2 regions of the Diaphorobacter nitroreducens genome follow, and region 1 is predicted to be linked to the other one. Evidence: predicted binding sites of a transcription regulator. Region 1 holds the regulator's gene; the other holds the start of a gene.

What was found. The regulator FliA, encoded in region 1, starts transcription of late flagellar genes. The targets are predictions, from matches to a motif close to CTAAAGTTTNNNNNNNNNNNGCCGNTA.
Region 2: BA022_RS06125 (YjfB family protein) is a predicted target of FliA. The motif match lies at 4,860-4,886, and genes of this name have one in related genera.

Annotation. Positions count from the first base shown of each region.
Region 1 covers NZ_CP016278.1:3,677,399-3,686,515, forward strand. The annotation lists gene flgF (flagellar basal-body rod protein FlgF) at 1-166, opposite strand, end outside; gene BA022_RS17220 (flagellar hook protein FlgE) at 193-1,788, opposite strand; gene BA022_RS17225 (flagellar hook assembly protein FlgD) at 1,817-2,467, opposite strand; gene flgC (flagellar basal body rod protein FlgC) at 2,489-2,893, opposite strand; gene flgB (flagellar basal body rod protein FlgB) at 2,915-3,331, opposite strand; gene flgA (flagellar basal body P-ring formation chaperone FlgA) at 3,557-4,309, shown strand; gene flgM (flagellar biosynthesis anti-sigma factor FlgM) at 4,403-4,726, shown strand; gene BA022_RS17250 (hypothetical protein) at 4,783-5,130, shown strand; gene BA022_RS17255 (RNA polymerase sigma factor FliA) at 5,391-6,104, opposite strand; gene BA022_RS17260 (hypothetical protein) at 6,109-6,906, opposite strand; gene flhF (flagellar biosynthesis protein FlhF) at 6,896-8,488, opposite strand; gene flhA (flagellar biosynthesis protein FlhA) at 8,485-9,117, opposite strand, start outside.
Region 2 covers NZ_CP016278.1:1,317,316-1,326,432, forward strand. The annotation lists gene BA022_RS06110 (YgiQ family radical SAM protein) at 1-2,524, opposite strand, end outside; gene BA022_RS06115 (IMPACT family protein) at 2,637-3,230, shown strand; gene BA022_RS06120 (dihydrolipoyl dehydrogenase) at 3,342-4,754, shown strand; gene BA022_RS06125 (YjfB family protein) at 4,911-5,114, shown strand; gene BA022_RS06130 (NAD(P)/FAD-dependent oxidoreductase) at 5,174-6,301, opposite strand; gene BA022_RS06135 (amidase) at 6,323-7,873, opposite strand; gene BA022_RS06140 (Bug family tripartite tricarboxylate transporter substrate binding protein) at 7,917-8,894, opposite strand; gene BA022_RS06145 (D-serine ammonia-lyase) at 8,964-9,117, opposite strand, start outside.

The sequences.
Region 1 (9,117 bases):
ACACGCGCGTGGTGGAGCCGCCGCCTTGCAGCGGCACCGAGCGGAAGTTGGACATCTCGGCGCGAAAGCCGGTGGTGGAGGCGTTGGCCAGGTTGTTGGCCAGCACCGCCTGCCGGTGCGCGGCGGCATTCGCGCCGGTCATGGAGGTGTAGATGATGCGGTCCATGGCGTGGCCTCGGCGTCAGTGGGTTATCAGCGCAGGTTGACGAGGGTGGACATCACCTGGTCCTGCGTCTTGATGGTCTGGGCGTTGGCCTGGTAGGCGCGCTGGGCGGTCATCATGTTGACCAGCTCGGCCGTCAGGTCCACGTTGGAGTCTTCCAGGGCGCCGGCGCGCAGCGCGCCGAAGTTGCCGTCCGTGGGCGCACCCAGCACGGGCTGGCCCGATTCGTAGGTCTCCACCCAGTTGTTGCCGCCCACGGCCGCCAGGCCCTGCGTGTTGCGAAAGCTTGCCAGCGCGATCTGGCCCTCGGCACGCGTCACGCCGTTGGAGTAGCGGGTCATGATCATGCCGTTGTTCTCGACATTGATGCCCGTGAGCTCGCCCGAGGTGTAGCCGTCCTGCGAGAGCTCGGAGACGGCGAACTTGGTGCCGAACTGGGTGACATTGTTCAGGTCCAGCGTGACAGGGTAGGAGCCTGGCGCGGGGTTGCTGCCCGGCGCCGTGGGGCTGTTGGGGTTGGCCGGGCTGGGGTTGACCATGAGCGCCAGCTCGAACGACTGCTTGGCGGCCGCGGGCGCATCGGTCAGGTCGGCCACCCCGAAGGTGCCGCCGGCGGGCGACGTGCCGCCCGCGTAGTCCACCAGGTTGTCCTTCAGGCGGGCGGAGGCCACGAGGCTGTTGGTGGGCGCGTCCGAATAGGTGAAGTCCCAGGCGTCTTCGGGGTTGGTGAAGCTCAGCGTGGTCTCGCGGATGGCATACACGCCCTGGTCGTCCGGGCCGTAGAAACGGTAGGTGAAGGACGTGGGGAAATCGTCCTTTTGCGTCAACGCCGGGTCCGCGTTGGCGACCGAGGTGGCCACGGGCTCCAGCGTGGCGGCCACGGCACCGTTCTTGTCGGCGATCAGGCGGCCGGTGATGGCGGGGACCGTCGGCGGCGTGGTGGTCAGGTCGTCCAGTTGGTTGTAGATGTCCCAGGTGTTCGCGCCGTTCTTCTCGAAGTAGAAGGACAGCGGCGTGGCCACGCCCTGGCTGTCGTACACGTTGAGCGAGGTGCCGTAGGTCGTGCGCGGCGTAGCCGCCACGGGTGGGGTGGCGCCCGGGTCGCCCTTGGCGTTGGGCGTGCGGGCATCCAGGTTGAAGGCCGTCTTGATGGCCGTGGTCTGCCGGGCCGGGATGGGCGCCGTGGTGGGGAAGGTCAGCGGCACGGCCGTGCTGGAGGTGCGCAGGCCGGTCACGGGGTCGATGGGGTAGCCCATGACCTGGGCGCCGTCATTGGTGACCACGTTGCCCACGTTGTCCAGCTTGAAGTTGCCGGCGCGCGTGTAGGCACGCGAGCCATCCGGCATCTGCAGCGTGAAAAAGCCGTTGCCGTTGATGGCCACGTCCAGGCTGTTGCCCGTGACGGTGAGGTTGCCCTGGTTGAACTGCTGCGCAATGGCCGACACCTCCACGCCGATGCCGGAGTTGGTGCCGCTGGACGCGCCGATGGCCGAGGCGATCATGGCCGCGAATTCGGTGCGCGAGGCCTTGAAGCCTGTGGTGTTGGCGTTGGCGATGTTGTGGCCGATCACATCGAGGTTCTTGGCCGACGCGTTCAGGCCCGAGAGGCCTTGCTGGAAACCCATGGTGTTCTCCTGGAGGAAAGCGCGGCTCTCAGAGCACGCTGTGAATGCGGAAGTAGTTGACGATGTCGCCGTTGTCCAGCGTGAGCGTCAGCGCACCGGCGTTGGAGCCCGTGGCGACCACCTGCGCCTCGGACAGTCCCGTCGCGGTGACCGCGGTCTCGCCCGACGTGGCCCGCACGCGGAACCGCAGGTCGGCGGCGTTGCCGCTGTAGCCGGCGGCGTCCCACTCGAAAGAGCGGCGGCCCTTGTCCTGTGCGCCGAGGTCCACGGTGTCCACCACCACGCCGCCGGGCGTGACGATGTCCACCTGCACGTCGGTGGCGGTGTTGTCCAGGTTGAAGTAGCCCTTGCCCTTGCCGTCGCTGACGCTCAGGCGGTCGCCCTCGGTCAGCACCGAGCGGCCGATGAGCGAGATGCCCTGGATCTGCTGCATGGTCGAGAACTCCTCGGCCATGGTTTGCATGGTGAGGTTGAGCGTCTGGATGCCGGTGACGGTGTTGATCTGCGCCATCTGCGTGGTCATCTGCGCGTTGTCCAGGGGGTTCATCGGGTCCTGGTTGTTCAACTGCGCGACCAGCAGCTTGAGGAAGCGGTCTTGCATGGCCGCGGGGTCGTTGGTCGCGTTGGCCGAAGCGCCGGTGTTGGTCGTGGCGGTGGTGCCGATGGGGTTGAGAATCATGGCGTGCTTTCGGAGGGCGGTTTACTGGCCCATCTGCAGGGTCTTGAGCAGCAGCGTCTTGGCCGTGTTCATGACCTCCACGTTGTTCTGGTACGAGCGCGAGGCCGAGATCATGTTGACCATCTCCTCCACGGCGTTCACGTTGGAGTGGGTCACGTAGCCCTCGGCGTCGGCCATGGGGTTGGCCGGGTCGTGCACGCGGCGGCCGGGCTGGTCGCTCTCCTGGATGGACGACACGCGCACGCCCGCGGCGCTCTCAGGCCCCATGGGCGCGGTCTGGAAGACCACCTGGCGCGCCTTGTACGCCTGGCCGTCGGGGCCGGCCACGGCGTCCACGTTGGCCAGGTTGCTGGCCACGACGTTCAGCCGCTGCGACTGTGCGCTGATGGCGCTGCCCGAGACGTTGAAGATGGAGAACATGGACATGGCGGGTGCTCTCTTTCGGGATTACTGGCCCTGGATGGCGCTGAGCATGGTCTTGGACTGGCCGTTGATGAAGCGCAGCGTGGCCTCGTAGCGCACGGCGTTGTCCACGAACGCGGCGCGCTCGCGGTCCATGTCCACGGTGTTGTTGTCCAGGCTCGGCTGGGTCTGCAGGGCATAGCCCAGCGTGCTGTCCGAGCTGCCACTGGCGGCTGCCGGAAGCGGGATGTGGCGCGGGTCGCTCACGCTCTGGCTGCGCAGGGGGCTGGGGTTCTGAGCTTCGTTCACGGCACGCATGGCATCGGCAAACTTGAAGTCGCGCGCCACGTAGCCGGGCGTGTCCGCGTTGGCGATGTTGCTCGCGATGGCACGCTGGCGCTCCGAGCGCAGCAGCAAGGCGCTTCCGTGAAAGTCCAGGCGGTTGGTCATCTTGTCGAGCATGTGGGCCTCGGCGTGTAAAAAAGGGGTTCGGCCGCCATGGCCCAGGGGGCTTGTGGCGTGCGTCGATTATGGAAATCGCCCCGTTTTTCTAAAGCGCGAAGAGCGCTGGGATTGGCCCGTTGTTCCGCGCTTGGCGCATGCGGTGGCCAGCCTACAGTGGCAGGTGTGAAAAGGCGTCCGGGGCCCGTTGTGCCGGACCGCCGTCAGACCCGTTGGAGTCCCGTCATGCCGCTTCCTATCCTGCGCTCATCCCGCCTTGCCTGCCTTCGCTTCCTGATGGGCGGCGCGCTGGCGCTGGGCTCTGCCCTGGCGCTGTCCGCCCATGCCCAGCAGGGAGGCGATCAGACCGCCGAGCTGGGCTCGATCACCCAGCACTGGCTGGACGATGCGCTGGCCCAGGCGCAGGCTGGGGGGCTGCCGCTGCGCATGGAAGTCAGTGTGGGCACGCTGGATTCGCGCCTGCGCCTGGCGCCCTGCGCGCGCGTGGAACCCTATCTGCCCGCTGGTGCCCGCCTGTGGGGGCGCACCCGCCTGGGCCTGCGTTGCGTGGACGGCCCCACCCGCTGGAACGTGTTCCTGCCCATCACGGTCAAGGCCTTCGGCCCCGCTTGGGTGCTGGCCGGCAATGTGGGCACCGGCGCAGTGCTGAGCGAGCAAGATGCCATCGAGGCCGAGGTGGACTGGGCCGCAGAACCCGCGGCCATCGTGGCCAACCCCAAGGACTGGGTGGGGCAGACCGCCACCCGTCCGCTGTCCGCCGGCCAGGCGCTGCGCCAGAACATGGTGCGCGCCCCCGACCTGTTCAAGGCCGGCTCTGCGGTGCGCGTGGTGGTGCAGGGGCCGGGTTATGCGGTCACCTCCTCGGGCCAGGCCATGAGCGCGGGCGCTCAAGGACAGAGTGTGCGCGTTCGCATGGCCAATGGGCGCATTATTGGGGGTACTGTGCTTGAGGATGGGACAATAGAAGCCACTTTGTGAGCCGCGAGGCACCACAAAGCGCTAAAGTCTGCTCCCTGCCGGCCGAAAACATGGCTACTGGCCCCACATCTCACAGGGGTGGTGGAGAGTGCGATGAAGATTGGACACAACCCGGATACTGCGACTGCGCTGTCAAAGGCCGCTGCCAACAAGCAGCAGGCCAAGGCCGCCGCACCTGCGCCGGCCGCTGAAGAAGCGGCCCAGGGCGCGACGCGCGCCGCCGCAGGCGTGCCCGTCACGCTGTCGGCCGCCGCCCGCGGGGTGGACGCCACCAAGTCCACGGCCGACTTCGACACTGCCAAGGTCAAGGCGATCAAGGCCGCCATCGAAAAAGGCACCTTCCGCGTGGACGCCGAAGCCGTGGCCGACAAGCTGCTGGCCAACGCCTACGAAACCCTGTCCCACTCGCGGGGCTGACCCGCCCTCCTGGGCCGGCTGGCCCGCCGGGGTGACAGGCTCTAGACTTGCACCCCATGTCACTCGACGACACCCTCACCTCCATCGAAGCGCAGCTGCAGGACATGCAGGCTGCGCTTCTTGCTTCCAACCCCCAAACTTTTGAAGACACTGCGGTGCAGCTGCGCGGCGCTGCCATGGCGCTGGCCCAGGCCCTGGCGCCTGTGGCGGGCGCGCTGGAGCCCGCCGCTGCGCAAAGGGTGCAGGCCATCGGCCGGCAATTGACGCTGGTGCGCGACCAACTGGCGCGGGTGATGGCGCTGACTGAGCGGCAGGCGGCGTCGCTGCTGCCGCCCGTGGAGGGGGTGACTTACGGGCCTTCGTCCGGCGCCGCGGGGGCACGGATTTATCGGGCACCGGGGTGACTTTTAGCCCGAATTGCTGCCTGAGGCTTATGGGATAAGCGCTGGCAGCTATCTTTTTTGATGGGTTTCTGGGGTTTGATGTTGTTGACCGGGACCCGCCCCGGCGGGCGAGGCACTTTTCTTTGACAAAGCAAAGAAAGGTAGGTGCGCCGCCGGGCGCATATCCCGGCCAGCGCCATGAAAAGCCGCAGCACAAGCTCAAAAAAAATAGCTGCCCGCGCTTGTCCAGCGAGCGCAAAACAGCTATTTCATCCAAAAAATCAGTGCCCCCGCATCTTGGTCCGCAACCGCGCAATCGCCTGGCTGTGTAGCTGGCACACGCGCGATTCGGTCACGCCCAGGACGGCGGCGATTTCCTTCAGGTTCATGTCGTGCTCGTAGTACATGCCCATGATGTACTGCTCGCGCTCGGGCAGGGCCTTGATGGCCTCGACCAGCGAGGCGCGCAGGCGCTGGTCGCGCAGCACGGCCATGGGATCGGCGCCCTCGTCGGCCACGTGGCGGTCCAGGAAGCCCTCGTCCTCGTCATCGTGGTGAAAGTCTTCCAGGTACACCAGCTGCGTGCCGCGCACCTTGCTCAGCAGGGCTTGGTAGTCCTCCAGGCTCATGCCCAGTTCGGCGGCGATCTCGGACTCGATGGGGCTGCGGCCCAGGCGCTGCTCCACGCGGTGCAGGGCATGCTCGATGTCCTTTTGGCTCTTGCGCGAGCTGCGGCTCATCCAGTCGCCCTCGCGCAGCTCGTCGAGCATGGCGCCGCGGATGCGCTGGCTGGCAAAGGTCTCGAACTGCACGCCCTGCGCGACTTCGTAGCGCGAGAGCGCGTCGTTCAGACCGATCATGCCGACCTGGATCAGGTCGTCCAGCTCCACGTTGGGCGGGAGCTTGGCGATCATGTGGTGGGCGATGCGCCGCACCAGGGGCACGTGCTGGTGGAACAGCGCGTCCCGGTCGAGCTGGCCTTTCGCGGTGTACATCGGGTCAGTGGCTCCGGTCCAGGGGCGAGAGGGAGGCGCACAGGCTGTGGGGGGGCAGCAGGGGCATGGCAGCGTCAATGGTGCATGCGTTTTCCAGCAGTTGCAAGGCCAGCCGCTGGATGTCCTGCGCGCGCGCCGCGGCCACGGTGGTGGTGTGGACCTGCAGGCCCAGGTGGGTGCGCGCGCTGCGCTGCAGCGTGTCCAGCGCCTCGGCGGTCTGGCGGTGCTGCACAGGCTCCTGCGGCGCGAGGATGGACGCCACCGTGCAGCGCACGCCGGCGTGCAGCGCCATGTGCTTGAGCTGGCGGTAGCTGCGCACCATGCCTTGCGCGCCGGGGCCGGTCATGATCAGCGGTACGCTGGCGCTGCCGCGCAGCAGCGGCGCCAGTTGCTCGGGCGGCGCATGCAGCACCACCAGCGCGTAGGCGCGAAACAAGGGCTGCAGGCGCTGCAGCACGGCGGCGCCATGGTGTTCGGACTGCTGCGCCAGGCGGGCCAGCCCGCGGGCCGCGGGAACCACGGCCAGCGACGCGCCGGTAGCGGAGGCCAGCGTCTGCGCGCCGTTCCAGGGAGCCGGGTGCAGCAGCTGGTCCAGGCCGGGCATGTGCGGGCTCTCGAGCGCCGTGCCGTCCAGCACCACGACGGGGTAGCCCAGGCGCTGCAGGCTGGAGCACAGCTGCCACAGCATCTCCAGCCACGGGCCGCTGCCCGGCTGGCTCAGCACGGCCAGCAGGCGCAGGTCCTGCTGCGGCGTGTAGCTGTGCAGCCCGGCGGCCTGGTGCAAAGCGGTATCAAGCAACATCGGCCATCCCTCGCTCATCGGCCGTTTCCGTGGCGTGCGAGAAGAAGAAGTTCAACTCGGCGGCCTTGGGGTCGAAGGCCGACTTCACGCTCGTGCGCATGGAGGCGCTCACGAGCTTGCGGGCGTCGGCCGCTTCCCAGTCCTCGGGCACGCGCTGGCCGTTGGTCACGCCGCGCAGCACCATCTGGTGGCGGATCAGCGCATCAATGGCGGGGCCCAGCTTCACGGCCTCGTCCACCTTGGACAGGATGGCCTGCTGCGAGCCGGTGGTCTTGAAGCCGGTGAGCACGTCGTCCAGCGTATCGCCGTGGCTGCTGGCGTTGAGCACCAGCAGGCGCTTGACACCGGGCAGCGCCAGCACGTCCAGCAGGTCGCGCTTGCGCGGGTCGCGCGGGGCCACGCCCGTGGTGTCGATGAGCACCATCTTCTTGGACGACAGCAGGCCCAGCAGGTCCTGCAGCGCCGCGCGGTCGTGCGCCAGGTGCGCCACCACGCCCAGCATGCGGCCGTAGGAGCGCAACTGCTCGTGCGCGCCCACGCGGTAGGTGTCCAGCGTGATCAGGCCCACGCTGGCGGGGCCGTGGATGCGCGCGCACAAGGCGGCCAGCTTGGCGGTGGTGGTGGTCTTGCCCACGCCGGTGGCGCCCACCATGGCGAAGATGCCGCCTTCCTCGTACAGCGGCAGCGTCTGCGCGTCGGTGCGCAGGTTGCGCTCCAGCACTTCCATGAGCCAGCGCACGGCGTCCTGGGCGCCCAGATGCTCGGGCAGGTGTTCCAGCACCGCGCGCGAGAGGGCGGGCGAATAGCCCGCACGGATGAGCTTGAGCATCAGCGTGGACTGGATCGGGTTCTGGCGGGCCTGGCCCAGCCAGGCCAGGGTGTTGAAGCGGTCCTCGATCAGCTCCTTCATGGACTGCAGTTCCTTCATGAGGTTCTGCTGTCCCAGGCCGGCCGCCAGCGTGGGCGCGGCTGTGGCGGGCGCCTCGGCGCGGCGCGGCGTGAGCTGCTCGGCGCCCAGGGCGGCATGCATGGGCCGCAATGGGTTGTGGCGTGCCACCGGGGCATTCACGGGCTGTGGCGCGGGTGGCTCGGGCAGGCGCTCAGCGCGGGGTTCGAAGCGTGGCTCGGGCAGACCGCGCTCCAGCGCGGCGCGCTCGTTCAGGGGCGCGGGGGCGCTCGTGCCGTTCAGGGCCTCGTGGCGGCGGCGCAGCATGCGCTCGCGCACATAGTCCTGGAACGACAGCGTGCTCATGGCCAGTTGCTCGGTATCGTGCGCCACGGTGCTGCGTGCCGCGGGCGCCGGCTGGCGTGCGGGCTGCGGGACAGGGGCTGCATGGGGCTGCGTCTGGGACATGCGCACCGGCTGGCTCGCGGCCAGGTCGTCGGCGCGCTCCTGCAGACGGTTGGGTGCCGGCTCGGCACCGCCGTGCAGGGACGACAGCGCGTCCTCGGCCGTGGCCACCACCTCGACGCCGCCCGCCGTGGGGCGGTTGGACAGGATCAGCGTGCCTTCACCGAAGGCCATGCGCGCCTTGGCCAGGGCCTCCCGTGCGGTGGGAGCGGTAAAGCGTTTGATGTTCATGCGGATGCACCTTTGAGGATCGGGCCGATGCGGATGGTGTGGGTCTCAGGAATCTCGCTGTGGGCGAGCACCTGCAAGCGGGGAGCCACGCGCCGCACCAGGCGGGCGATGGCGTTGCGGATCTGGTCAGGCACCAGCAGACAGGCGGGCATGCCCAGCTCTTCCTGCTGCAGGGCGACTTCGGCGGCCTTGTGGGTGAGCAGGTCGGCCACGCCGGGGTCCAGCGCCGGGCCGCTGGCATTGCCCAGGGCCTGCATCAGCAGGCGCTCCAGCCCGGGCTCGATGGCGATGACGCTGAGCTCGCGCGTGGGGCCGTAGATCTGCTGCACGATGGCGGGGGACAGGGCGATGCGCACGCGGCGCGCCAGTTCCACGGGGTCTTGCGTGCTGCCGGCGTGTTCCGCCAGCGTCTCGATGATGGTGCGGATGTCGCGGATGTGCACGGACTCCTCCAGCAACAGCTGCAGCACTTTCTGGAATGTTGTGATGGACACCATCTTGGGCACGACTTCTTCGATGAGTTTGGGTGCCAGCCGGGTCACATGCTCCACGAGCTGCTGCGTCTCGGTGCGGCTCAGGAGCTTGGCGGCGTGCACTTGCATCAAGTGTGACAAATGGGTCGCCATCAC
Region 2 (9,117 bases), 1.7 Mb from region 1:
TACCCTTGCCCGACGCCGGGGTGCCGGCCCCGCCCTGGCGGCGCCCCGCGGCGCCCGCAGCGTTGCCGCCGGCATTGCCACGGCTGCCAGTGCGGGCACCGGTGCCGGCACGTGGCGGCAGGCCGGTGTTCTGCGTGAGCATGCGGCCCGGCTGCGGCGCACTGCTACGAAAACGCACGTCGCCCTGCGGCTCCTCCAGCTCCTGCGGGCGGCGGCGCAGCGCCACGGCCTTGCCGTCCTTGTTGATGGTGTAGCCCACGCCCGCCCCGCCACCCTTGGGCCCGGTGCTGTTTTTCTTGCGGGCGCTCTGGTAGCTGCCGTCGACCAGCGGCTGGAAGGTGGGGATCAGGTGGTGCTTGCCGTTACCGATCAGGTCGGCCCGGCCCATGCTTTTCAGCGCCTCGCGCAGCAGCGGCCAGTTGTTGGGGTCGTGGTAGCGCAGGAAGGCCTTGTGCAGGCGGCGGCGCTTTTCGCCACGCACCACGTCCACCTGCTCCTCGGCCACGTCGCGCATCTGTCGGCGCACGCGCGTGAGCGGGTTGCGGCCCGAGTGGTACATGGCCGTGGCGCTGGCCATGGGGCTGGGGTAGAAGGCCTGCACCTGGTCGGCGCGAAAGCCGTTCTTCTTGAGCCAGATGGCCAGGTTCAGCATGTCCTCGTCGGTGGTGCCGGGGTGGGCGGCGATGAAGTACGGGATCAGGAACTGTTTCTTGCCCGCCTCTTCGGTGTACTGCTCGAACATCTGCTTGAAGCGGTCATAGTTGCCGATGCCTGGCTTCATCATCTTGGACAGCGGCCCCGCCTCGGTGTGCTCGGGCGCGATCTTGAGGTACCCGCCCACGTGGTGCTGTACCAGCTCCTTCACGTATTCGGGGGACTTCACCGCCAGGTCGTAGCGCAGGCCGGAGCCGATGAGGATCTTCTTGATGCCCGGCAGCTTGCGCGCGCGGCGGTAGATATTGACCAGCGGCGCATGGTCCGTGTGCAGGTTCTGGCAGATGCCGGGAAACACGCAGCTCGGCTTGCGGCAGGCGGCCTCGATCTCTGGGCTCTTGCAGCCCAGGCGGTACATGTTGGCCGTGGGGCCGCCCAGGTCGGAGATGGTGCCGGTGAAGCCCTTGACCTTGTCCCGGATGTCCTCCACCTCGGCAATGATGGAATCTTCCGAGCGGCTCTGGATGATGCGTCCCTCGTGCTCGGTGATGGAGCAGAAGGTGCAGCCGCCAAAGCAGCCGCGCATGATGTTGATCGACGCGCGGATCATCTCCCATGCGGGGATCTTGGTGGGCCCCTCGTAGCTGCCCTGCGCGTCCAGGTACTGCGGGTGCGGGTTGCGCGCATACGGCAGGCCGAACACCCAGTCCATCTCGGCCGTGGTGAGCGGGACGGGCGGCGGGTTCAGCCACACGTCGCGCGCCGTCGCGCCCTCGCCATGCGCCTGCACCAGCGCGCGAGCGTTGCCCGGGTTGGTCTCCAGGTGCAGCACGCGGTTGGCGTGGGCGTAGAGCACCGGGTCGGCCTTCACCTGCTCATAGCTGGGCAGGCGGATCACGGTGCGCTCGCGCGGCGGCAGCGCCCGACCGCTGCGCCCCTTGGAGGGCAGCGCCGGATTGGGCACGATCTGCACGGTCTGCAAGGGTTTTTGGCCTGTAGCGCTTTGTGGGTCAGCGCTGGCAGCTATTGAATTTGCAGCATCTTCCTGCGAACACGCCTGGCCCTGGGCCGCAGCCTGCTCGCTGGTGGTCATGTAGGGATTGATCAGCTCATCCACGCGGCCGGGCTCGTCCACCTCGGTGGAGTCGATCTCGAACCAGCCGGGCTCGGACGCGCGCCGCACGAAGGCCGTGCCGCGCACGTCGGTGATGGTCTCCACCGGGTCGCGCCGCGCAATGCGGTGGGCCACTTCGACCAGGGCACGCTCGGCGTTGCCGAACAGCAGGATGTCGCACTTGCTGTCCACCACGATGGAGCGGCGCACCTTGTCGCTCCAGTAGTCATAGTGGGCAATGCGGCGCAGGGAGCCTTCGATGCCGCCCAGCACGATGGGCACGTCCTTGTACGCCTCGCGGCAGCGCTGGCTGTAGACCACGGCGGCGCGGTCGGGCCGCTTGCCACCCACGTCGCCGGGCGTGTAGGCGTCGTCGCTGCGGATCTTGCGGTCCGCCGTGTAGCGGTTGATCATCGAATCCATGTTGCCCGCGGTCACGCCCCAGAACAGGTTGGGCTTGCCCAGCACCTTGAACGCGTCGGCGCTCTGCCAGTCCGGCTGCGCAATGATCCCCACGCGAAAGCCCTGCGCCTCCAGCACCCGCCCGATCACCGCCATGCCGAAGCTCGGGTGGTCCACATAGGCATCGCCCGTCACCAGCACCACGTCGCAGCTGTCCCAGCCCAACTGCTCCATCTCGGCACGGCTCATGGGCAGGTACGGCGCCACGCCAAAGCGCTTGGCCCAGTACGGGCGGTAGCTGGTCAACGGCTTGGCGTTGCGCGGGAAGAAGGAAACATCGATCGGGGCGTTCATGGGCGGGCCTGCAGGGGGGCCGGGCATTTTAGAAGCCATGCCCCCTTTGCGCCTAACCGCCCCCGCATGGCCCTTGCCGCCGTCGGCCCATGGGGTAAGCTCGGCCGCCCCCATGCCCTACACCCTCAGCGCCCCCGTTCACAGCGAACTCATCATCAAGAAAAGCCGCTTCATCGGCTGCGTGCAGCCCATGGCCGACCGCGCGAGCGCGCAGGCCGTGGTGGATGCGCTGTGGCGCGAACACCCGGGCGCGGCCCATGTGTGCTGGGCGCTGCTGGCGGGCGGCCAGTCCGCCGCGGTGGACGACGGCGAGCCCAGCGGCACCGCCGGCCGGCCCATGCTGGATGTGCTGCGCCACCAGGACCTGGAGGGTGTGCTGGCCACTGTGGTGCGCTATTTCGGCGGGGTGAAGCTGGGCGCGGGTGGCCTGGTGCGCGCCTATACCGATACCGTGGCCCAAGCGCTGCTGCAGGCAAACAAGGTGCCGCTGCAGCGCATGCGCACCCTGGAATGCAGCGTGCCCTACGCCCTGGAAGGACTGCTGCGCCGCATGATCGACGGTGCTGGCGCGCAGTTGCTGCAGGTGCAGCATGGCACGCTGGTCACGCTGCAACTGCGCCTGCCCGAGGCCGAGGCCGAGGCCTTCGTCCACCAGGTGAACGAAGCAGGCCAGGGCCGCGTGGCCTGGGGCGAATCCACGGATTGAAGGCCGGGACCGTGGCCGCGCCCGCGCAAGCCCAACAATGCCTGCGCGCCTACATGCCGCGCCGGCGCGCGCGGCGACACTGGCGGCCCGCATTGACAAGGAGCCCCCTCCATGAGCCAGCCGCTGGACGTGATCATCCTGGGCGCCGGGTCCGCCGGACTGGCGGCGCTGCGCGAGGTGCGCAAGCGCACCGACCACTGGCGCATCGTGAACGACGGCCCCTGGGGCACCACCTGCGCGCGCGTGGGCTGCATGCCGTCCAAGATGCTCATCGAGGCCGCCAACGCCTACCATGCGCGGCGCGCACTGCACACCTTCGGCATCGAGGGCGCGGATGCGCTGCGGGTGGACCTGCCCGCCGTGCTGCGCCGCGTGCGCGCGCTGCGCGATGACTTCGTGGCCGGCACGCTGGCCGCCACCGACGCGGGCGAGCGCGCCATCAGCGGCCACGCCCGGCTGCTGGACACGCAACGTGTGGAAGTGAACGGCCAGGTGCACACCGCGCGGCGCATCATCATCGCCACGGGCTCGCGCCCCATCGTGCCGGAGGACTGGCTGGCTTTTGGCGACCGCATCCTCACCACCGACACGCTGTTCGAGCAACCCACGCTCGGCCCGCGCGTGGCCGTCATCGGGCTGGGGCCGCTGGGGGTGGAAATCGCGCAGGCGCTCGCGCGGCTGGGGGTGGAGGTGATGGCCTTCGCGACGGGCAAGACCGTGGCCGGACTGAGCGACCCCGCCATCAACGACGCGCTGCTGGCGCGGCTGAAGGACGAATTCATCGTCAACGTGGGCGACAAGGCCGAGCTGCGCGAGGTGGCCGGCGGCATACAGGTCACCAACGGCAGCGCGACCGTGGTGGTGGACCAGGTGGTGGCCGCCATGGGCCGGCGCCCCAACCTGGAACACCTGGGGCTGGACACGCTGGGCGTGACGCTGGACGACAAGGGCCGCCCGCCCATCGATCCGTGCACCCTGCAGGTGGGCGATCTGCCCGTCTTCATCGCGGGCGATGCCGATGGCGACCGCCCTCTGCTGCATGAGGCTGCGGACGAGGGCCACATTGCGGGGTTGAACGCCCTGGCGCCCACGCCGCGCGGCTTCGCCCGGCGCACGCCGCTGGCCATCACCTTCAGCCAGCCCCATGCCGCCGTGGTGGGACAGCGCCATGCCGATCTGCCCCAGGGGCAATGGGTGGGGGGCACGGTGGACTTTGCACGCCAGGGCCGCGCGCGCGTGGCGCAGTGCAACCACGGGCGCCTGAACGTGTACGCCGAGCACGGCAGCGGCCGCCTGCTGGGCGCCGAGCTGTGCGCGCCTGCGGGCGAACACATGGCCCACCTGCTGGCGCTGGCCGTCGAGCAGCGGCTGACGGTGCACGACCTGCTGCGCATGCCCTTCTACCATCCGGTGCTGGAGGAAGGCCTGCGCACGGCACTGCGCGACGCGGCCTCGCGCCTGCCCAAGGCCAGCGATTCCGACCTCGCCGCCTGCGAGGCCTACGGCGCCAGTGCGCTGGACTGATACAAAAACAATAGCTGTTCGCGCTTGCCAAGAGGGACTTTTAACACCAAAACAGCTTGAAATGCTTACCCATCAAGCGCCAACAGCTATGTTTATAGAAGCACCCTTGAGTCCGCGGTGAACTGGCCGATAACAAGAGGTACACCGGAGATCGCCATGGACGTCGCCCTCACCCAATCCATCGTCAGCACCGCCAGCGCCCTCGCCAGCCGCGAGACGGCCGATGCCGTCCAGGTCACCGTGCTGAAGAAGGCCCTGGACACGCAGGAAACGGCCGCCGCCACCCTGCTCGCCGCCCTGCCCCAGCCACCGCTGGCGACCGAGGGCCCGCTGGGCACGCAGCTCAACACCTACGCCTGACGCGCACGGCGCGCTGGCTTTTTTTCGCCGGCTCAGGCCGGCTTCAGCTCTGGCCTTGCTCAGCGCAGCCGCGCAGGCGACAGGCCTGCCACGTCCACCCCCTCGCGCGCCAACTCGGGGGCCAGCGGCTCGCCCAGTGCCAACTGCCGCGTCAGCAGCGCCGCGCCCGCCGCGCTCTGGATGCCATAGCCGCCTTGCGCGGCCAGCCAGAAGAAGCCGGGCACATGGTTGTCCCAGCCAATGACCAGGTCGCCATCGGCCACGAACGAGCGCAGCCCCGCCCAGGTGTGCGAGGGGCGGCGGATCTGTAAGCACGTCACCTGCTCGATGCGGTGGATACCCAGCGCCACGTCCAGTTCCTCAGGCACCACGTCGTGCGGCGCCACGGCATCGGCATTGGCGGGGGAGCCCAGCATCTGCCCCGCGTCAGGCTTGAAGTAATAGTCCTCGGCAATGCCGATGACAGCGGGCCAGTGGGCCGCTTGCATGCCGGCCGGCACGGGGAAGGTAAAGGCCGTGCGCCGCCGCGGCTCCAGCCCGATGGGCGGCACGCCCGCCTGGGCTGCCACCACGTCGGCCCAGGCGCCTGCGGCATTGACCACGGCGCGCGCGTGCAGCACCTCGCCATCGCCCAGGGTGATGTGCCAGCCCTCCTCGCCCCGTTGCAGGGCCGTCACCTCGGCATGGGTGCGGATCTCGCCACCACGCTGGCGCAAGCCGCGCAGGTAGCCCTGGTGCAGCGCATGCACGTCGATGTCGGCGGCGCCGGGCTCGCTCATGCCCGCGGCCACGGCCTCGGGGCGCAGGCACGGGGCCTGCTCCAGCAGCTCCTCGCGCGTCAGGCGGCGCACCTGCGGGTTGCGCGGCAGCGCCTCGGCGTACGCGGCTTCCAGCAGGTCGAGCTGGTCGGCCCCCGCCAGGTACACCACGCCGCGCGGCGTGAGGATGGGGGTGCTGCCGAACTCGGGCGGTGGTGCGTCGTAGAACGCGCGGCTGGCCCGTGTGAGTGCGCAGATGTTGGGCGTGCCGTAGGTGGCCGAGTACAGCGCAGCCGACCGGCCGGTGGTGTGGTAGCCGGGCTGGGCCTCCCGCTCCAGCAGCAGCACGCGGCGGTGCGCGGCCAGTTCCCAGCCGGCGGAGGCGCCGGCAATGCCCGCGCCGATGATCACGAAGTCATAGGGTTGCATGGGTTCCCTCGCCAATCACTGTCAGACCGCCGACGCCTGCGCCGCGGCACCGCGCGCGCCCAGGCGCGGCACGCCGCGCGCGTCATCGGGGTCCGGCGCGTGGGTGACGATGGAGGTGAGCGCGGGCTGCACCGGCCCCAGCCGGGCCAGGTCGGGCCGCGGGCGCTGCAGGCCATCGATGCGGGCAAAGGCTTGCTCCAGCCCCAGGCCGATGGACAGCAGGCGATGGTCGTCGCGAAAGCGCCCCACCACCTGCAGGCCGAACGGCATGCCGGCCGTGTCGCGCCCGCAGGGCACGCTGAGCGCGGGGTGCGTGGTCAGCGTGGTCACGTAGGTCAGCGCCAGCCAGCGGTAATAGTTGGCCTGGGGTTCCCCGTTGATATGGCTGGCGTACAGCGCGGTCCACGGGAAGGGCGAGACCGGCGTGGTGGGTGCCAGGATCACGTCGAAGTTGGCAAACGCCTCCTGGAAGCGCGCCAGGATGCGCGTCTGCTCGGCCTGTGCCCAGGCGCTGTCCAGCAGCGACATGGCCGCACCCATCTCGTAGTTGGCGCGCGTGTTGGGCCCCAGGCTGGCGGGGTCGCGCTCGTAGGCCTCGCGCATGCCGGCCACGAAGCTTTCGGCCCGCAGCACGTCGAAGCAGCGGTGCACTTCGCCCAGGTCCAGCCGGATCTCCTCGCAAGAGCGGAACAGGTGGCGCATGGCGCCGATCTTGGCGCGGAACACCGCGCGGATGCCGTCGTCCACCGCGCAGGCGCCGAAGTCTTCGGTGTAGCCCACGCGCAGGCCGCCCAGGTCGGCCGGCTCCAGGTGCAGGAAGCTGTGGGGGTCCAGCGGGTAAGTGAGCGGGTCGCCCGCCGACAGGCCGGCCGATGCGGCGAGCTGCAGGCAGGCCTCGGCCATCGTGCGGCCCATGGGGCCGACCACGGAGATCGGCGTCCAGCCCAGCAGCTTGCGCGAGCTGGGCACCACGCCAGGCGACGGCCGAAAGCCCACCACGCCGCACTTGGCCGCGGGGATACGCAGCGAGCCGCCCGTGTCCGAGCCCGTGCACACGGGCAGCATGTCGCAGGCCAGCGCCGCGGCCGACCCGCCGGACGAGCCGCCCGCGTTCAGGCGCGGATCGAACGGGTTGCCCGTGGCGCCCCAGACCACGTTGCGCGAATTGGCGCCCGCGCCCATCTCGGGAATATTGGTCTTGCCCGTGACGATGGCGCCGGCCGCGCGCAGGCGCGCCACCAGCACGTTGTCCTGCGCGGGGATGTTCTCGCGGTAGATGGGCGAGCCGTAGGTGGTCAGCAGGCCGGCGGTGGCCTCCAGATCCTTCACGCCCATGGGCAGCCCGTGCAGCAGGCCGAGGGGCTCGCCGGCGCGCACCGCCCGCTCGGCGGCCTGCGCCTCGGCGCGGGCGCGGTCGTAGCAGGTGGCGGTGACGGCGTTCACATACGGATTCACCGCCTCGATGCGGTCGATGCAGGCTTGCAGCAGCTCGACGGGCGAGATTTCGCCCGTGCCGATGCGGTGGCGCAGTTCATTGGCGGACAGTTCCACCAGCGTGGGATCAGCAGTCATGGTCGTGAAGAAGGTCCAGGGGCCATTGTGGATGAGCCGCGCCTCAGTCGGCGGTGATGCCCGCGCGCTGGGCGATGGCACGCATCAGCGGCAGCTCCCGCTCGATCAGGGCAGCCAGCTCGGCCGACGAGGCGAATGCCGGCTCAAAGCCCAGCGCGAGCAGGCGCTCGCGCGTGTCGGGGTCGGCCACCACCTCGGCCAGCGTCTTCTCCAGCCGCGTCTTTACCGCGGCAGGCAGGCCTGCGGGCGCCACCAGGGCCAGCCAGGTGTCCATGTTCAGGCCGGGGTAACCGCTCTCGGCCAGCGAGGGTACCTGGGGCAGCAGGGTCGAGCGCTTCTCGGTGGTGACGGCAATCGCCTTGACCTTGCCCTCCTTGAGCTGGGGCAGCGCGGCCGACACCGTGTCCACGGTGAACGGAATCTGCCCGCCGATCAGGTCCACCATGGCCGGCGCGCTGCCTTTGTAGGGCACGTGCTGGATCTTGAGGCCCGCGGCATGAAAGAACATCTCGCCCGCGAACTGCGAGGTCGTGCCCGCACCGAAGGAGCCATAGGAATACTTGTCGGGCGCGGCCTTCACGGCACTGACGAACTGCTTCACATCGTTGACCGACACGCTTTTGCTGGCCAGCAGGATCAGCCCTGTGCGCCCGGTGATGCCGATGGGATCGAAGCTCTTGACGGGGTCATAAGGCAGCCGGGGCCGCACCGCCGGGTTCACCGTGAAGGTGGTGCCCGAGCTCAGCAGCAGCGTGTAGCCGTCCGGCGCGGCCTTGGCCACGTAGCTCGCACCAATCACCGTACCCGCGCCAGCGCGGTTGTCGATGACCACGCTTTGCCCCAGCTTGTCGCCCAGCTTCTTGCCGATCAAGCGGCCCAGCACGTCGGTGGCTCCACCCGCGGGAAACGGAATCACCAGCGCGATGGGCCGGGAGGGAAACGCCTCCTGCGCATGCGCGGGGGCGAAAGCGGCGGCGCCCAGGGCGCAGGCCAGCATGGACAACATCGTCTTGCGGTTCATGGCGTTCTCTCCAGTCAAGCCAGTCAAAAAAAAGATCCTTTCGCGGGCCCAGGACTCGGCGAAGGCGCGTCAACCCAGGGCCCGGCCACGTTCCTCGAAGCGCGCGTAGGCCTCGGGCGGCACGTACAGCCCGCCGGTGGTCCACACCAGGTGCGTGGCCTGCGCCAGGTGGGGCCACAGCCCTTGCGCGTGCAGCCAGGTGCGGCCCGTCTCGGTGCCCGTC